Regions from separate parts of the Mycobacteroides saopaulense genome, predicted to be linked through region 1. Evidence: riboswitches for the same ligand, from Rfam matches in the RefSeq annotation. Region 1 holds a riboswitch; the other holds the start of a gene.

Region 1 (7,462 bases):
CAGCGCAAAGACGGTGAAATAGGTGATTCCGGCGGCGAAGAAGTTGCCGTTTACCTTCTGGTAGCGCTCCTGCATCCGCATGATGTGGTCGAACCAGGGAAATCGTGCACGATAGCGGTCAAGAATTCCGGGCTTGTCGTCTTCGGCCACTCTTCACCACCTCAGTTGTTCGCTACCTCGCGGGCCGGACAAACCCTATCCGGTCATAGACCTCGGTGAGAGTCTTCTCCGCCAGCTCCTTGGCGCGCGCCGCACCGGAAGCAAGGATGTCGTCGAGGGCCGCGGTATCGGTGAGCAGCTCATTCGTCCGATCGCGCACCGGCGTGACGAACTCGACCAGCGCCTCGGCCGTGTCCTTCTTCAGATCTCCGTAGCCGCGCCCGGCGTACCCGTCGACAAGCGTGCCGATGTCAGTGCCGGTGAGTGCGGACTGGATGCTCAGCAGGTTCGACACACCTGGCTTGGCATCGCGATCGAACCGGATCTCCCGGTCGCTGTCGGTCTGCGCCGACTTGATCTTCTTGGCCGAGGCCGCCGGATCGTCGAGCAGGTTGATCAACCCGGTCGGAGTCGAGGCGGACTTGCTCATCTTCACCGTGGGGTCCTGCAGGTCGTAGATGCGTGCCGCGTTCTTCGGCACGAATGTCTCCGGCAGCACGAATGTCTGGCCGTACCGACCGTTGAATCGCTGCGCCACATCACGAGTCAATTCCAGGTGCTGACGCTGATCGTCGCCCACCGGGACAACGTTGGTTTGGTACAGCAGGATGTCGGCGGCCATCAGCACGGGGTAGGTGAACAGGCCGACGGTGGTGGCGTCGGTCCCCTGCTTCGCGGACTTGTCCTTGAACTGCGTCATGCGCGACGCCTCGCCGAAGCCGGTCAAACAACCCAGCACCCAGGCCAATTCGGTATGTGCCGGCACGTGACTTTGTACGAAGATGGCGCTCTCGCCCGGGTCCACGCCCAACGCGACGTACTGCGCGACCACGGCGCGGGTACGCCGACGCAGCTCCTCCGGATCCTGCGCGACGGTGATCGCATGCAGATCGACGACGCAGAAGAGGGCCTCGTACTCGCGCTGCAACCGCACCCACTGCTGCACAGCACCCAACACGTTTCCGAGATGAAGCGAATCGGCAGTGGGTTGGATCCCGGAGAACAGCCGTCCCCGGGGCGCAGTGTCAGCAGTCATGGTGCGTCCATCCTGGCATGAACGGTCAACGCCATTTACCGCAGCAGGCCGCTCAATCGGCTAGTGCAGCCGGTACTCGACGGTCACCGGCGCGTGGTCGGACCAGCGGAGCGCATAGGCATCGGCCCGCTCCACCCGCGCCGCGTGCGCGCGCCGCCCGAGATCACCGGTGGCCAGGTGATAGTCGATGCGCCAGCCCGCGTCGTTGTCGAAGGCCTTACCGCGCCACGACCACCAACTGTATGGCCCGTCGACATCCGGATGCAGCAACCGGAAACTGTCGACCCAGCCGGCCTCCAGCAGCGAGGCGACCCATGCTCGCTCCTCCGGCAAGAACCCTGCCTTTTTCTGATTCGCCTTCCACGCCTTGATGTCTCGCTCGGTGTGTCCGATGTTCCAATCGCCGCAGATCACCGTGTCGCGCCCACTGGCAGCGAGCGCGGCCATCCGGGTACCCACGGCCGCCATGAAACGCTCCTTCTCCAGCTGGCGCTCGGTACCCGCCTCACCGGTGGGCAGATAGATGCTCGCCACCGTCAGGTCGCCGATCTCGGCCTCCAGATACCGGCCGGATTCGTCGAACTCGCCACCGTCGGCCTCCAACGCCGACCTGTTCGATGCGGTAGGGACCCGGCTGAGGATCCCCACGCCGTTGCGCCCCTTCACACTCGATGAGGCGCTCACCACATGCCACCCCGCGGTAAGCGCCGGGGCCAGCGCCTCCAGCAGCTGCTCCTCCTCCGCGCGGACCTCCTGCAGACACACGATGTCGGCGCTCGTCTGCTCCAGCCAGGGCAACAGTCCGCGGTTCTCCGCGGAGCGTTCCTTGACGGCGGCACGAATGCCGTTGACGTTGATGGTGGTGACGGTGATCTTCTTCGCGCTCATCGATCGCCGACGATAGCCGAGCGGTGTGACAGAGCCGCTGGGGAGAAGAGTGCCGACACTGCTAAGTTGACGCAAAAGTCGGTAATGTCAACGCCGCTGTTGACGCAATGAGGAGGACCCATGTTGGAAGCCGTCTTGTCGAAGTCGTCGAGCAGGCGCGCCCCCATCGAGATGGGTGAGGGCGAGCCCGTTCTGCTCCTCCATCCGTTCATGCTGTCGCAGTCGGTCTGGGAGACCGTCGCCGAGCAGCTCGCCGATGCCGGATACGAGGTGTTCGCGCCGACGTACCCCGGCCACAACGGCGGTGGCCCGATGCCCAAGTTGCCGCCGTTCTCGCAGCGCTCGGTCGACGTGTACCTCGATCAGGTCGAGCAGATCATGGACCAAAAGGGCTGGGAGACAGCGCACCTGGTGGGCAACTCGCTCGGCGGATGGATCGCCCTGGGCCTGGCGCAGCGTGGCCGCGCCCGCAGCGTCACGGCCATCGCCCCGGCCGGCGGCTGGACCAAGTACTCGCTGTTGAAGGCCGAGATCGTGGTGAAGTTCGCGGCCATGCTTCCCTGGTTGGCATTCTCGAGGCTCCTGGGCCGTCGCGCGGCGGGCCTACCGTTCGTGAAATTCGCCACCGCCCGCACCCTGTGCGGCGAGACCGAGGCACTGAGCCTGCCGGACTTCCACAGCATCTTCGAGGACATCACGCACTGCCCTGCCTATTTCGCGTCGCTGACGTCGATCCTGCCGGCGCCGGGCCTGGAGAACCTGAACACCATCTCGGTGCCCGCACAGTTGGTGTTGTGTGAGAAGGACGAGATCGTGCCGCCGGGCCGGTTCGGCAAGCTCATCGGCCAGGGCCTGCCCGCCGACGCACGACGGATCACCTTGGCGGGCATGGGACATGTGCCCATGCTGGAGGCGCCGGGCCAAGTCACCGAGGTGATCACCGACCTGATCGATCCGCTGGTCGCGGCCAAGCGCAGCGCGGCCTCCGACGCCGTCTAGACCCCTCGACAACGTCGACACGCCACGTTCTGCGCGTCCCTCTCGGGAAACGCGTCAGAACGCGGCGTGTCGGTTGAGGTGAAATCGAGGCGCGCTAGACCTCTACGGACGCCAGCACGGAGTTGAAGGTCGCACTCGGGCGCATTGCCGCGCTGGTCTTCTCCGGATCCGGCTGGTAATACCCGCCGATGTCGACCGGGCCACCCTGCACCGCGTTGAGCTCGGCGACGATCGTGTCCTCGTTCTCGACCAGCTGCTTGGCCAGCGGCGCGAACAGCTCGGCCAGCTCGGTGTCCTCGGTCTGCGCGGCAAGTTCGGCCGCCCAGTACAGCGCGAGGTAGAACTGGCTGCCGCGGTTGTCGAGCTCGCCGGTCTTGCGCGACGGGCTCTTGTCGTTCTCCAGCAGCTTGCCGGTCGCGGCATCCAGCGTGGTGGCCAGGATCTTGGCGCGGGCGTTCCCGGTCTTGATGCCCAGATCCTCCAGGCTGACGGCCAGGGCCAGGAACTCACCCAGCGAATCCCATCGCAGGTGGTTCTCCTCGACCAGCTGGCTGACGTGCTTGGGTGCCGAACCACCGGCACCCGTCTCATACAGCCCGCCGCCGGCCATCAGCGGCACGATCGACAGCATCTTGGCGCTGGTGCCCAGCTCCAAGATCGGGAACAGGTCCGTCAGGTAGTCGCGCAGGATGTTGCCGGTCGCCGCGATGGTGTCCTTGCCGCGAATCAGCCGCTCCAGCGTGTACCGCATGGCCCACACCTGCGGAACGATCTGGATCTTGAGGCCCTCGGTGTCGTGGTCCTCCAGGTAGGTCTTCACCTTGTTGCGCAGCTCGACCTCGTGGGGACGCTCGGTGTCCAGCCAGAAGACCACGTTCATGCCGGACTCACGTCCGCGCGTGACGGCGAGCTTGACCCAGTCCTGGATGGCGGCATCGGTGACGACCGGCATGCGCCAGATATCGCCTGCCTCGACGTTCTGGCTCAGCAGCACCTCGCCGGTCTCGACGTCGACGATGTCGGCGACACCTGCCTCGGCGATCTCGAACGTCTTGTCGTGGCTGCCGTACTCCTCGGCCTTCTGCGCCATGAGACCAACGTTGGGAACGGTGCCCATCGTGGTCGGGTCGAACTGGCCGTGGGTCTTGCAGAAGTTGATCATCTCCTGGTAGATCCGGGAGAAGGTCGACTCCGGGTTGACGGCCTTGGTGTCCTTGAGCTTGCCGTCGGCGCCGTACATCTTGCCGCCGGCGCGGATCATCGCGGGCATCGAGGCGTCGACGATCACGTCGCTGGGCGAGTGGAAGTTCGAGATGCCCTTGGCCGAATCCACCATGGCCAGCTCGGGCCGGTGCTCGTGGCACGCGTGCAGGTCGCGGATGATCTCCTCGTGCTGCGAGGCGGGCAGCGCCTCGATCTTGCTGTAGAGATCGGACATGCCGTTGTTGACGTTGACGCCCAGCTCGTCGAACAGCTTCTGGTGCTTTTCGAAGGCGTCCTTGTAGAAGATCTTGACCGCGTGTCCGAAGACGATGGGATGGCTGACGCGCATCATGGTGGCCTTGACGTGCAAGGACAGCATCACGCCGGTCTTGTAGGCGTCCTCGATCTGCTCCTCGTAGAAGTCGCAGAGCGCCTTCTTGCTCATGAACATGCTGTCGATGATGTCGCCCTTGCCCAGCTTGACCTCGGGCTTGAGTACTACGGCCTCGCTGGCCTCGCGGCCAGCGGGCGTGAGCACCATCTTGACCTTGCGGTCGCGGTCCAGGGTCAGCGACTTCTCACCGTGGTAGAAGTCGCCCTCCTTCATGGTCGCGACGTGGGTACGTGATGCCTGCGACCACTCGCCCATGCTGTGCGGGTGCTTGCGCGCGTACTCCTTCACCGCGCGCGGTGCACGGCGGTCCGAGTTACCTTCGCGTAGAACGGGGTTCACGGCGCTGCCAAGACACTTGGTGTAGCGCGTCTTGATGGCCTCTTCTTCCTCGTTCTTCGGATCGCCGGGGTACTCGGGCAGCTTGTAACCCTTGCCCTGCAGTTCCTTGATGGCGGCGAGCAGCTGAGGCACGGAGGCGCTGATGTTGGGCAGCTTGATGATGTTCGTGTCCGGCAGTTGGGTCAGCCGGCCCAGCTCGGCCAGATTGTCCGGAACCTGCTGGTCTTCGGGGAGGTAGTCGGCGAACTCGGAAAGGATTCGGGCGGCAACAGAGATATCGCTGGTTCGGACGTCGATGCCGGCTGGTCCGGCGAAGGCACGGATGATCGGCAAGAAGGAGTACGTCGCGAGCAGCGGCGCCTCGTCTGTCAGCGTGTAGATGATGGTCGGCTGCTGCGCACTCATGGTCACTCCCGGCATCGTTGATCGGACTTGTTGGTCGGTCAAAATTTCAGGTACCCCGTGGGTCACACGGATGCCCTATTCAGTATCACGTCGCCTCCGAGCCTAGGCGGGCGGACGGCGTGTGATCGCGCTCCCATATGCGCTTGGACTACCTGGTGGCAACCATTCGGTGAATTGCGATACGCTGCTAAGCGGTCATGAGTACCAGCGTCAAGCCCCGGCTCGCTGGTCGGCAACCCTCCAACCGCGGTGGGGTGCCCCGGGTGATTGACCAGGTTGAGTAGCCGACTGAATCGTCGACAGGTTGTCGACGGAGCAATCGGCCACACGGCAAGCGCGGGTCCGATGGCGGGCCCCGAGAAGACAGGTTGGCCCGATGAAGTATTCGTCACCCGGGGGTAAGTCCCTGCGTTCCTGTTGTCGGCACTGTCACTGTCGCTGTTGTCCCCAGCCCTGACTGCCGTACCCGACTACCCCCAGGAGAGCCCCATGACCGATATCGACCCCACACAGTGGACCTTCGAGACCAAGCAGATCCACGCGGGCCAGTCCGCCGATGCCTCGACCAATGCCCGAGCCTTGCCGATCTACCAGACCACCTCCTACGTCTTCGACGACACGGCGCATGCCGCGGCGCTCTTCGGACTGTCCGAAGAGGGCAACATCTACACCCGCATCGGTAACCCCACTCAGGACGTTGTGGAGCAGCGCATCGCCGCCCTGGAGGGTGGTGTGGCCGCGCTGCTGCTGGCCTCCGGACAGGCGGCGGCGACGCTGGCCATCGTGAACATCGCGGAGGCCGGCGACAACATCGTGTCGAGCCCGCGCCTGTATGGCGGCACGTACAACCTGCTGCACTACACACTGCCGCGCCTGGGTATTTCGACCACCTTCGTCGAAGATCCCGATGATCTCGAGTCCTGGCGCCGAGCCATCACTCCGCAGACCAAGGCGATCTTCGCCGAGTCGATCTCCAACCCCCAGAACGACATTCTCGACATCGCGGGCATCTCGGAGATCGCACACGCGGCAGGCATCCCGCTCATCGTCGACAACACCGTCGCCACGCCCTATTTGATCCAGCCGCTGGCTCACGGTGCCGACATCGTGGTGCACTCGGCCACCAAATACCTTGGCGGGCATGGCAATGCAATCGGCGGCGTGATCATCGACGGCGGCACCTTCGACTGGACACAGGGTCGGCATCCGGGCTTCACCACACCCGACCCGAGCTACCACGGGGTGGTCTTCGCCGACCTGGGCGCACCGGCCTATGCACTCAAGGCCCGCGTTCAGCTGTTGCGCGACCTCGGCCCTGCCATCTCACCGTTCAACGCATTCCTCATCGCGCAGGGTCTGGAGACGCTGAGCCTGCGCGTGCAACGCCACGTAGAGAACGCACAGCGCGTGGCCGAATACCTCGTGGCCCAGCCGGAGGTCACCCGCGTCAACTACGCCGGTCTGCCCACCTCGCCCTGGTACGAGCGCGCGAAGGCACTGGCACCCAAGGGCGCCGGGGCCGTCCTGGCCTTCGAATTGGACGGAGGAGCCGAGGCGGCGACGACCTTCATCGATGCACTGACCCTGCACAGCCATGTCGCCAACATCGGCGACGTGCGCTCGCTCGTCATCCACCCCGCGACCACGACGCACGCACAGCTCGCCCCCGCCGAGCAGGTGGCCTCGGGCGTCACCCCCGGGCTGGTCCGGCTGGCCGTCGGCATCGAGGGCATCGACGACATCCTGGCCGATCTCGACGCCGGATTTGCCGCCGTACGTCGCCTCAAACAGCCCGCGGCGGTGGCATCATCGTGACCATCGAACAGCAGCTTCCGGCTCCGAACGTCGCCCTCCCCCAGGGCGACGAGATCGCCTATGTACCAATAGGTTCGATCACGCTGGAAAGCGGTGCTGTCATCGACGACGCGATCGTCGCGGTACAGAGCTGGGGGGAGCTCTCGCCGCGTCGCGACAATGTGGTGTTCGTCTGCCACGCACTGACTGCCGACTCCCACGTGGTCGGCGAAGCGGGCCCCGAC
Region 2 (7,462 bases), 1.6 Mb from region 1:
ATATGCAGGAAAGACCGGTGTCGGGGTGATAGCTCCTGCCGAGGCGATGTTGACGATCTGGCCACCGCGGCCACGCTCGGCCATCTGCTTGCCGAAGACACGGCCACCGTAGGCGACCCCGAAGACGTTGACCCGGAACTGTTTTTCCCAGTGTTCCTGCTCCAAGTCGAAGAAGCGACCGCCGACCATGATGCCCGCGTTGTTCACCAGCACGTCGGGAACGCCGTACTCCGCCCGAACCTGTTCGGCGAATCGCTCCCACGCCGCCGGATCGGTGACGTCGAGCTGGAAGGCAACGGCCCGATGCCCCTTCCGGTGAATGATCTCCGCGGTCTCCTGTGCGGTCGTCAGATCCAGATCGGAAGCCACCACCTCCGCACCGCCCTTGGCGAATTGGATGGCGATGGCGCGCCCGATACCGCTGCCCGCACCGGTCACCACGACAAGTTCTGGTTTGCGTGCCGGAAGCAACCTCATCCCACGACCTCCTTGTTGAGCTTACGCCTGGACGCGGCCTTCACGACGGGCGCGATCGTCTCGGTGCCATAGCGGTAGTTGTCCAACCGGAAATACTTGTTGTGGAAGTACATCTCGCCGAAACCACCTGGGCGGAAGGGTGAATCGCCGTGATTGTCGATGTAGTACGTGTTGGCCGTCGAGCACGCCGGCGAGAGCCAGAGGTGATTCTTGTTGCGCTCATGCATCTTATGGAAGTACGCCTCATGCACCTGCGGCTTGACCTCGGCGGTGGTGGCCCCACGCTTCTTGGTTTCCGCGATGACGCGGGCGGCGTGCGCGGTGGTCGACTCGATCAGCATGTGATACGGCCCGAAGACATATCCATAGGGCCCGAGGACCAGAAAGAAGTTGGGATAATCGGGGATCGAGACCCCTTGATATGCCTGGTAACGATTCTCCTGGAAGAACTGCTTCAGGTCCTTGCCGCGCCGGCCCGCGGTCGGGAAGGCGGGCATGTGATCCCAGATCGCGAATCCGGTGGCGCAGATCAGCACATCCACCTCGCGCTCGACCCCGTCCGCGGTCAACAACCCTTTCTCGGTGATGCGCTGGATCGGTTCGGTCACCAGATCGACATTGGGACGATTGAACGTCTTGAGATAGGTGTTGGAGAACGACGGTCGTTTACAACCAAATCCGTAGTAGGGCAGTAGCTTCTCCCGGGTCACCGGATCATCGACCTGAGTTCGCATCCAGGCCCGAATTCTATTGGCCATGGCCATCGAGGCGGATTCGACGTATTTGGAGTCGAGCTTGAAGACAGCATCCGGGATGTATGCGGTACTGAGGTTGATGGCGTGCCGAATACCCTTGGCCACGCCAGGAATCCCGAACAGCGTCCGCCAGAACCCGTTGTACTTCCAGTCAGGCTTGGGGCCCACGTAGATGGGCGTGCGCTGAAAGACACTGAGATGGCCGACTTCCGGAGCGATCTCCGGAACCAGCTGCAGCGAGGTGGCGCCGGTTCCGATGACGGCCACCCGCTTTCCGGCGAGCTGAATATCCTTGTCCCACAATGCGGTATGCATCAGCACACCCTGATAGGAATCGATCCCGTCTATCTCGGGAAGCTTGGGCTGCTCAAGGCCTCCGGTCGCGGCAATCACATGCCGTCCCGTGATGACGCTGTCGTCGTCCAGAGTCAGCACCCATATGTTGTGCGCCTCATCGAATTCCTGACGGACCACCCGCGTGTTGAACCGAATTCTACTGCGCAGTTGATGCTTGTCGACGAGTTCGTTGGCATATTGCTCGAGCTCATCGCCGGGCGTGAAGAACTTCGACCAGGTGGTCTTCTGATCGTAGGAGAAGCTGTAGATGAAGGTGGGGATGTCGACGGCCACGCCCGGGTACTTGTTGGCGTGCCAGGTGCCGCCGGCAGCTCCCCACTTCTCGAGGATCACGAAATCGTGGACTCCCCTTTTGGTGAGCTCCACTCCGGCTCCGATACCGCCGAAGCCGGCGCCGATGATCACGACCTCATGCTCGGGAACACCCCGCTCCAGCCCGTTGACCTCTTTACCCCGCACACGCGCACTAGTCATTCGACGTCCTTGTCAGTCCGACCCATTATGTGTCGAACTGAAAGTATCACGTATTTAGAGTTACGAATACTGTGTCGGGGATCAGGCCGCCAAGAAATCCGGGAACGGTCGCGGATCGTCCACCGGGCCCACCTGACCGTCGCGCTCGGTGTACGTCAGGGCCGGCCCCCTGTCGACGAGCTCACCGATCGCGTCCAGAAGGCGCGTGATGTCGCCCGGGGTGGTTCCCAAGCCGATGCTCGCGCGCAGCGCCCCACCCGGCGCACCCAGCCTGGCCAGGAGCGGATGCGCGCAAAATCTGCCGTCACGCAGCCCGATGCCGTGTTCGGCAGAAAGATAGGCGGCCACAACCGACGGCGTATATCCGGCGACCGTAAAGGACACGATGCCCAGGACATCTCGCCCGCTGTCCCAGATGCTCAGAGTGTCAACACCTTCGATCGCATCCAGCCCGTCGCGCAGCTGCGCGGTGAGGGCATTCTCGACCAGACTCGCCTCGCCGAGAATGGCCAATGCCTCGCAGGCCGCGGCCACAGCCGCCACCCCGACGACGTTGGGGGTACCGGCCTCATGCCGCTGCGGCCCGGTGAACCATTCCGCCCCGTCGACACTCACATCGCGAACGGCTCCGCCGCCGGCGAGATAAGGCCTCGCGGCATCAAGCCAGTCGGCTTGTCCGACAAGAACTCCGGCACCGAATGGGGCGTACAGCTTATGTCCAGAGAACGCGAGGTAGTCGATTCCGTTCCCCGCCAGATCGATTCGACGGTGGGGAGCCAATTGTGCGCCGTCCACCGCGATCCTCGCCCCGCGCCGGTGTGCCACGGTCGCAAGCTCGGCCAGCGGCAACACCTCACCGGTGACATTCGAGGCGCCGGTTACGGCCAGCAGCGCCGCAGGCCGACGCTGCAGTTCCTCGTCCAGCGCCGTGACGGTATCGGCCACGGTGGCTCGATGCTCCACCACCCGGGCGCCGTACCGCTGCCAAGTCAACAGGTTTGCATGGTGCTCGATATCGAGGACGACCACCTCGCCCGGCACCGCGGCGGCCAACAGATTGAGCGAGTCGGTGGTGTTGCGGGTGAAGATCACCTGGTGGCCCTCGGCGGCACCGACGAAGCGCGCGACAGTCTCCCGAGCTCCCTCGTAGAGCCTGGTGCACACGCGCGAGGCGTAACCGGCCCCCCGGTGCACGCTGGCGTAGTACGGCAGCAGCTCGGTCACCCGGTCGGCGACGTCGCAGAGCGCGGGCGCACTGGCCGCGTAGTCGAAGTTGGCATACCTGATCCAGCCACCCTGGGCCAGAGGAACTTTGGTATCGGCCCCGACAACGCGTGCGGTCGGTTGCTCGGACACTGACATGTGACATCCCATCTCACCGGACCCGCCCGGCGAGTCCACGCTTGCCGCGCCCGGTTGAGCACGGCCAGGTCGTCACCTGGAGCACCCCGCCGTGGATGAGCCGCTGGCGCGAAGACCAACAGCGTGGAGGAGGGTTGCCGACCAGCTAGCCAGGGCTTATCGCTGGTTCTCATGACCTGTGCGCAGTCTGCACGTGGATCATGACCACCGTCAAGCGCATTGCGCAGGGTGATTTCAATCCCGATTTCCCGATCACCGCGTCATAAGGCAGACTGGCGGGCGGAGGGGAGTATTCCTTCGCTGCGGTGTCGTCATCACATCGGCCGTTGTCGGTCCGGTCGGTGCCGCGGGCCGGTCATCTGCCGGCGGAAGAGACCTCCGGCGTTTTGGCGACCGGAGGTTATTCAATGCAGGTGTCCCAGCTCGAATGGATCATCACCCTGACCGTGACGGTCGCAATCCTGATCGTCGACATCGTCGTGATCGGCAGGCGGCCCCACGAACCCTCGGTACGTGAAACCGCCACCGCACTCAGCATCTACGTGGGCCTCGCGGTGGCCTTCGGGCTCTGGGTGTGGTTCTTCCATGGCAGCCAGTACGGGCTCGAGTTCTACGCGGGCTGGCTCACCGAATACAGCCTGTCGGTGGACAACCTGTTCATATTCCTGATCATCATGGCCAGCTTCAAAGTGCCCAGGATCTATCAACAGGAAGCCCTGCTGATAGGCATCATCCTGGCGCTCATCTTCCGCGGCATCTTCATCGCCCTGGGCGCGGTGGCCATCAACCAGTTCTCGTGGATCTTCTACCTTTTCGGTGCGTTCCTGGTGTACACCGCCATCAACCTGGCGCGCGACACCGAACATGACGACGACGCCGACAACGCCGTGGTGAAGTTCGCCCGAAAGCACCTGCGCACCACCGACACGTGGGACGGCCTGCGGCTGTGGGTCCGGGATAACGGCGCCAGACTCATCACGCCGATGTTCCTGGTGATCGTCGCCCTCGGCACCACCGACCTGCTCTTCGCGCTCGACTCGATCCCCGCCATCTACGGACTCACCAAAGAGCCCTACCTCGTGTTCACCGCCAATGTGTTCGCGCTCATGGGTCTGCGCCAGCTGTACTTCCTGCTTGGCGACATGCTCAAACGGCTGGTGTACCTATCGCAGGGATTGGCATTCATCTTGTTCTTCATCGGCGTCAAGCTGATCCTGCACGCCCTGCATGAGAACGAACTGCCCTTCATCAACGGCGGCGAGCCCGTCCACGTACCCGAGATCCCCACGCTGGCAAGCCTTGCGGTGATCGTGGTCACCCTTCTCATCACCACGGTCGCCAGCCTGTACAAGACCAGACGAAGCGCCGCCTAGCCGCCCCCGCCTGGCACCCACAGGTCGACCGACGGCCCACCGTGGCAAACTCATTTGCCTGGGGCTGCGCCCGCCCGGAGGACCACTTCCGCGCGGCAGCGGGCCCAGCCGCAGCCGGACCGATAGGCTCGCTGCGGTACCCCGCCAGCCCAGAGAACCAACGCGGAAATGACGAGGAGCAGCGTGACCGGCCCCGACGAGTCACCCACCAGCCGCGCACACCAAGAGGCACCGGATCCGGCACCTCAGAACGCGCCTCACGCCGCTGCTCCGGAAGGTCCGGCGCACCCGATACCTGCGCAATACCTGCTCGGTAGGTCGGCGGCCCCGGCGCGCACCCTGATCGACATCCTGTACGCCACGGCCGCGGAGAATCCCGACGCGCCGGCGATCGATGACGGCACCATCCAGCTCACCTACTCCGAGCTCATCGTCGACGTCGAGGCGAGCGTCGAATGGCTCGGTGCCCGCGGGATCGGGCGCGGTGATCGCGTCGGCATCCGGATGCCCTCGGGCAGCTACTCGCTCTACGTCGCCATCCTGGCGACCCTGGCCGCCGGAGCCGCGTACGTTCCGGTGGACGCCGATGATCCCGATGAACGCGCGGCACTGGTCTTCGGCGAGGCCCAGGTCGCCGCCGTGATCACCCCCGACGGCCTCGTTCGCGGCCCGGGTTCCTCGCGCGGCTGGCGCGCCGCCAAGCCGACGCCACGCGATGACGCATGGATCATCTTCACCTCGGGTTCCACCGGCACCCCGAAGGGCGTGGCGGTGACACACCGCAACGCCGCCGCCTTCGTCGATGCCGAAGCGCAGATGTTCTTGCAGGACAATCCCATTGGACCGGATGACCGGGTGCTCGCGGGGCTTTCCGTCGCCTTTGACGCCTCCTGCGAGGAGATGTGGCTCGCCTGGCGCTACGGTGCCTGCCTGGTTCCGGCACCACGCTCACTGGTGCGTAGCGGCATGGATCTGGGGCCATGGCTGGTGTCTCGCGATGTCACCGTGGTCTCGACGGTGCCCACCCTGGCCGCCTTGTGGCCCGCGGAAGCGCTCGAGGCGGTACGACTGCTGATCTTCGGCGGTGAGGCCTGCCCGCCCGATCTCGCCGAACGCCTGGCCACCGGCGAGGACGGCGCCGCACGCGAGGTATGGAACACCTACGGCCCGACCGAAGCGACCGTGGTGGCGTGTGCGGCCAGGCTCGATGGGGTGAGTCCCGTCAGCATCGGATTGCCGCTGCCCGGTTGGGATCTGGCAGTGGTGGACTCCCACGGCAATCAGGTCGGCTACGGAGAGATCGGCGAGCTGGTCATCGGTGGCATCGGCCTGGCCAAGTACCTCGACCCCGAGAAAGATGCCGAAAAATACGCTCCCCTAGACACCTTGGGGTGGTCACGGGCCTACCGAAGCGGCGACCTGGTACGCCTGGAAGCCGACGGGCTGTACTTCCAGGGTCGCGCCGACGACCAGGTGAAGGTGGGCGGCCGCCGCATCGAACTCGGCGAAGTGGATGCGGCGTTGGTCAACCTGCCCGGCGTGAGCGGCGGTGCGGCCGCGGTGCGTAAGACCGCCAGCGGCACCCCGTTGCTGGTCGGCTACATCGCCAGCGCCGACCCCAACTTCGATATTGCCGCGGCCCGCGCGAGCCTGGCTGAGTCGCTTCCGGCCGCGCTGGTGCCACGGCTGGTCAAACTGGACGAACTACCCACCCGCACATCGGGAAAGGTTGATCGCAACGCGCTCCCGTGGCCCCCGCCGGGGGCAGGCACCGACGACGACGCACCCGAGCTGGGCGGAACCATGGGCTGGCTCGCGGGACTGTGGCGCGACATCCTGGCCGCACCGATCGACGGGCCCGAAGCCGACTTCTTCGCGCTCGGTGGTGGATCACTCTCCGCCGCACAACTGGTCGCGGCACTGCGGCAGCGCTATCCACAAGTGACCGTGGCCAACCTGTACGACCAACCCCGGCTCGGGTCGCTGGCCACCTATCTGGATGAGCTCGCACCTCCTGCCGAGGTCGAACCACGAATCGTGAAACCGGTGCCGCGGCTGGCCGAGCTGGCGCAGTTGGCGGCAACCGTTCCGCTGACAACGCTCACGGGTCTGCAGTGGGCGACATGGCTTGCCCTGGCCAACAATGTATTCGCGACGTTCAGCAGTGTGCCGTGGCTGGTCACCGTCAACTGGTGGGTGGTGCTGGCCGCCTTCCTGCTCTTCATCACTCCCCTGGGTCGCATGAGCATCACCGTCATCGGCGCGCGGTTGCTGTTGTCCGGTGTCAAGCCCGGCACCTACGAACGCGGCGGCAGCGTGCATCTGCGGGTGTGGATCGCCGATCGGCTGGCCACCGCCAGCGGCGCCGAGAACCTCTCCGGCGCACCGTGGATGGTCTATTACGCCCGGGCGCTGGGTGCACGAGTCGGTAACGGTGTCGACCTGCATTCCTCACCGCCGGTGACGGGCTGGCTGGATCTCGGTGACCGCAGCTCGGTCGAACCGGAGGTCGACCTGTCCGGCCACTGGGTCGACGGCGACAAGTTCCATGTCGGCCCCATAGTCATCGGCGACGACGCCACCGTCGGCGCCCGCACCACGCTGCTACCGGGCGCGGTCATCGGTAAGAACGCCGATATCGCACCGGCTTCCGGTGTGGTGGGC

The links. A riboswitch is a leader RNA that binds a small molecule or an ion and turns the genes downstream of it on or off. The one in region 1 is predicted to bind S-adenosylmethionine.
Region 2: linked by a shared signal. The riboswitch ahead of MYCSP_RS02170 (aminotransferase class V-fold PLP-dependent enzyme) and the one ahead of MYCSP_RS17255 (bifunctional o-acetylhomoserine/o-acetylserine sulfhydrylase) in region 1 are both predicted to bind S-adenosylmethionine.

Annotation. Positions count from the first base shown of each region.
Region 1 is NZ_CP010271.1:3,442,110-3,449,571, forward strand. It holds gene yhjD (inner membrane protein YhjD) at 1-150, opposite strand, end outside; gene trpS (tryptophan--tRNA ligase) at 173-1,195, opposite strand; gene MYCSP_RS17240 (exodeoxyribonuclease III) at 1,256-2,083, opposite strand; gene MYCSP_RS17245 (alpha/beta fold hydrolase) at 2,204-3,082, shown strand; gene MYCSP_RS17250 (NADP-dependent isocitrate dehydrogenase) at 3,177-5,423, opposite strand; SAM riboswitch class IV at 5,617-5,766, shown strand; gene MYCSP_RS17255 (bifunctional o-acetylhomoserine/o-acetylserine sulfhydrylase) at 5,913-7,238, shown strand; gene metX (homoserine O-acetyltransferase MetX) at 7,235-7,462, shown strand, end outside.
Region 2 is NZ_CP010271.1:426,619-434,080, reverse strand. It holds gene MYCSP_RS02180 (SDR family NAD(P)-dependent oxidoreductase) at 1-477, opposite strand, end outside; gene MYCSP_RS02175 (flavin-containing monooxygenase) at 474-2,063, opposite strand; gene MYCSP_RS02170 (aminotransferase class V-fold PLP-dependent enzyme) at 2,145-3,425, opposite strand; SAM riboswitch class IV at 3,458-3,602, opposite strand; gene MYCSP_RS02165 (TerC family protein) at 3,833-4,798, shown strand; gene MYCSP_RS02160 (Pls/PosA family non-ribosomal peptide synthetase) at 4,982-7,462, shown strand, end outside.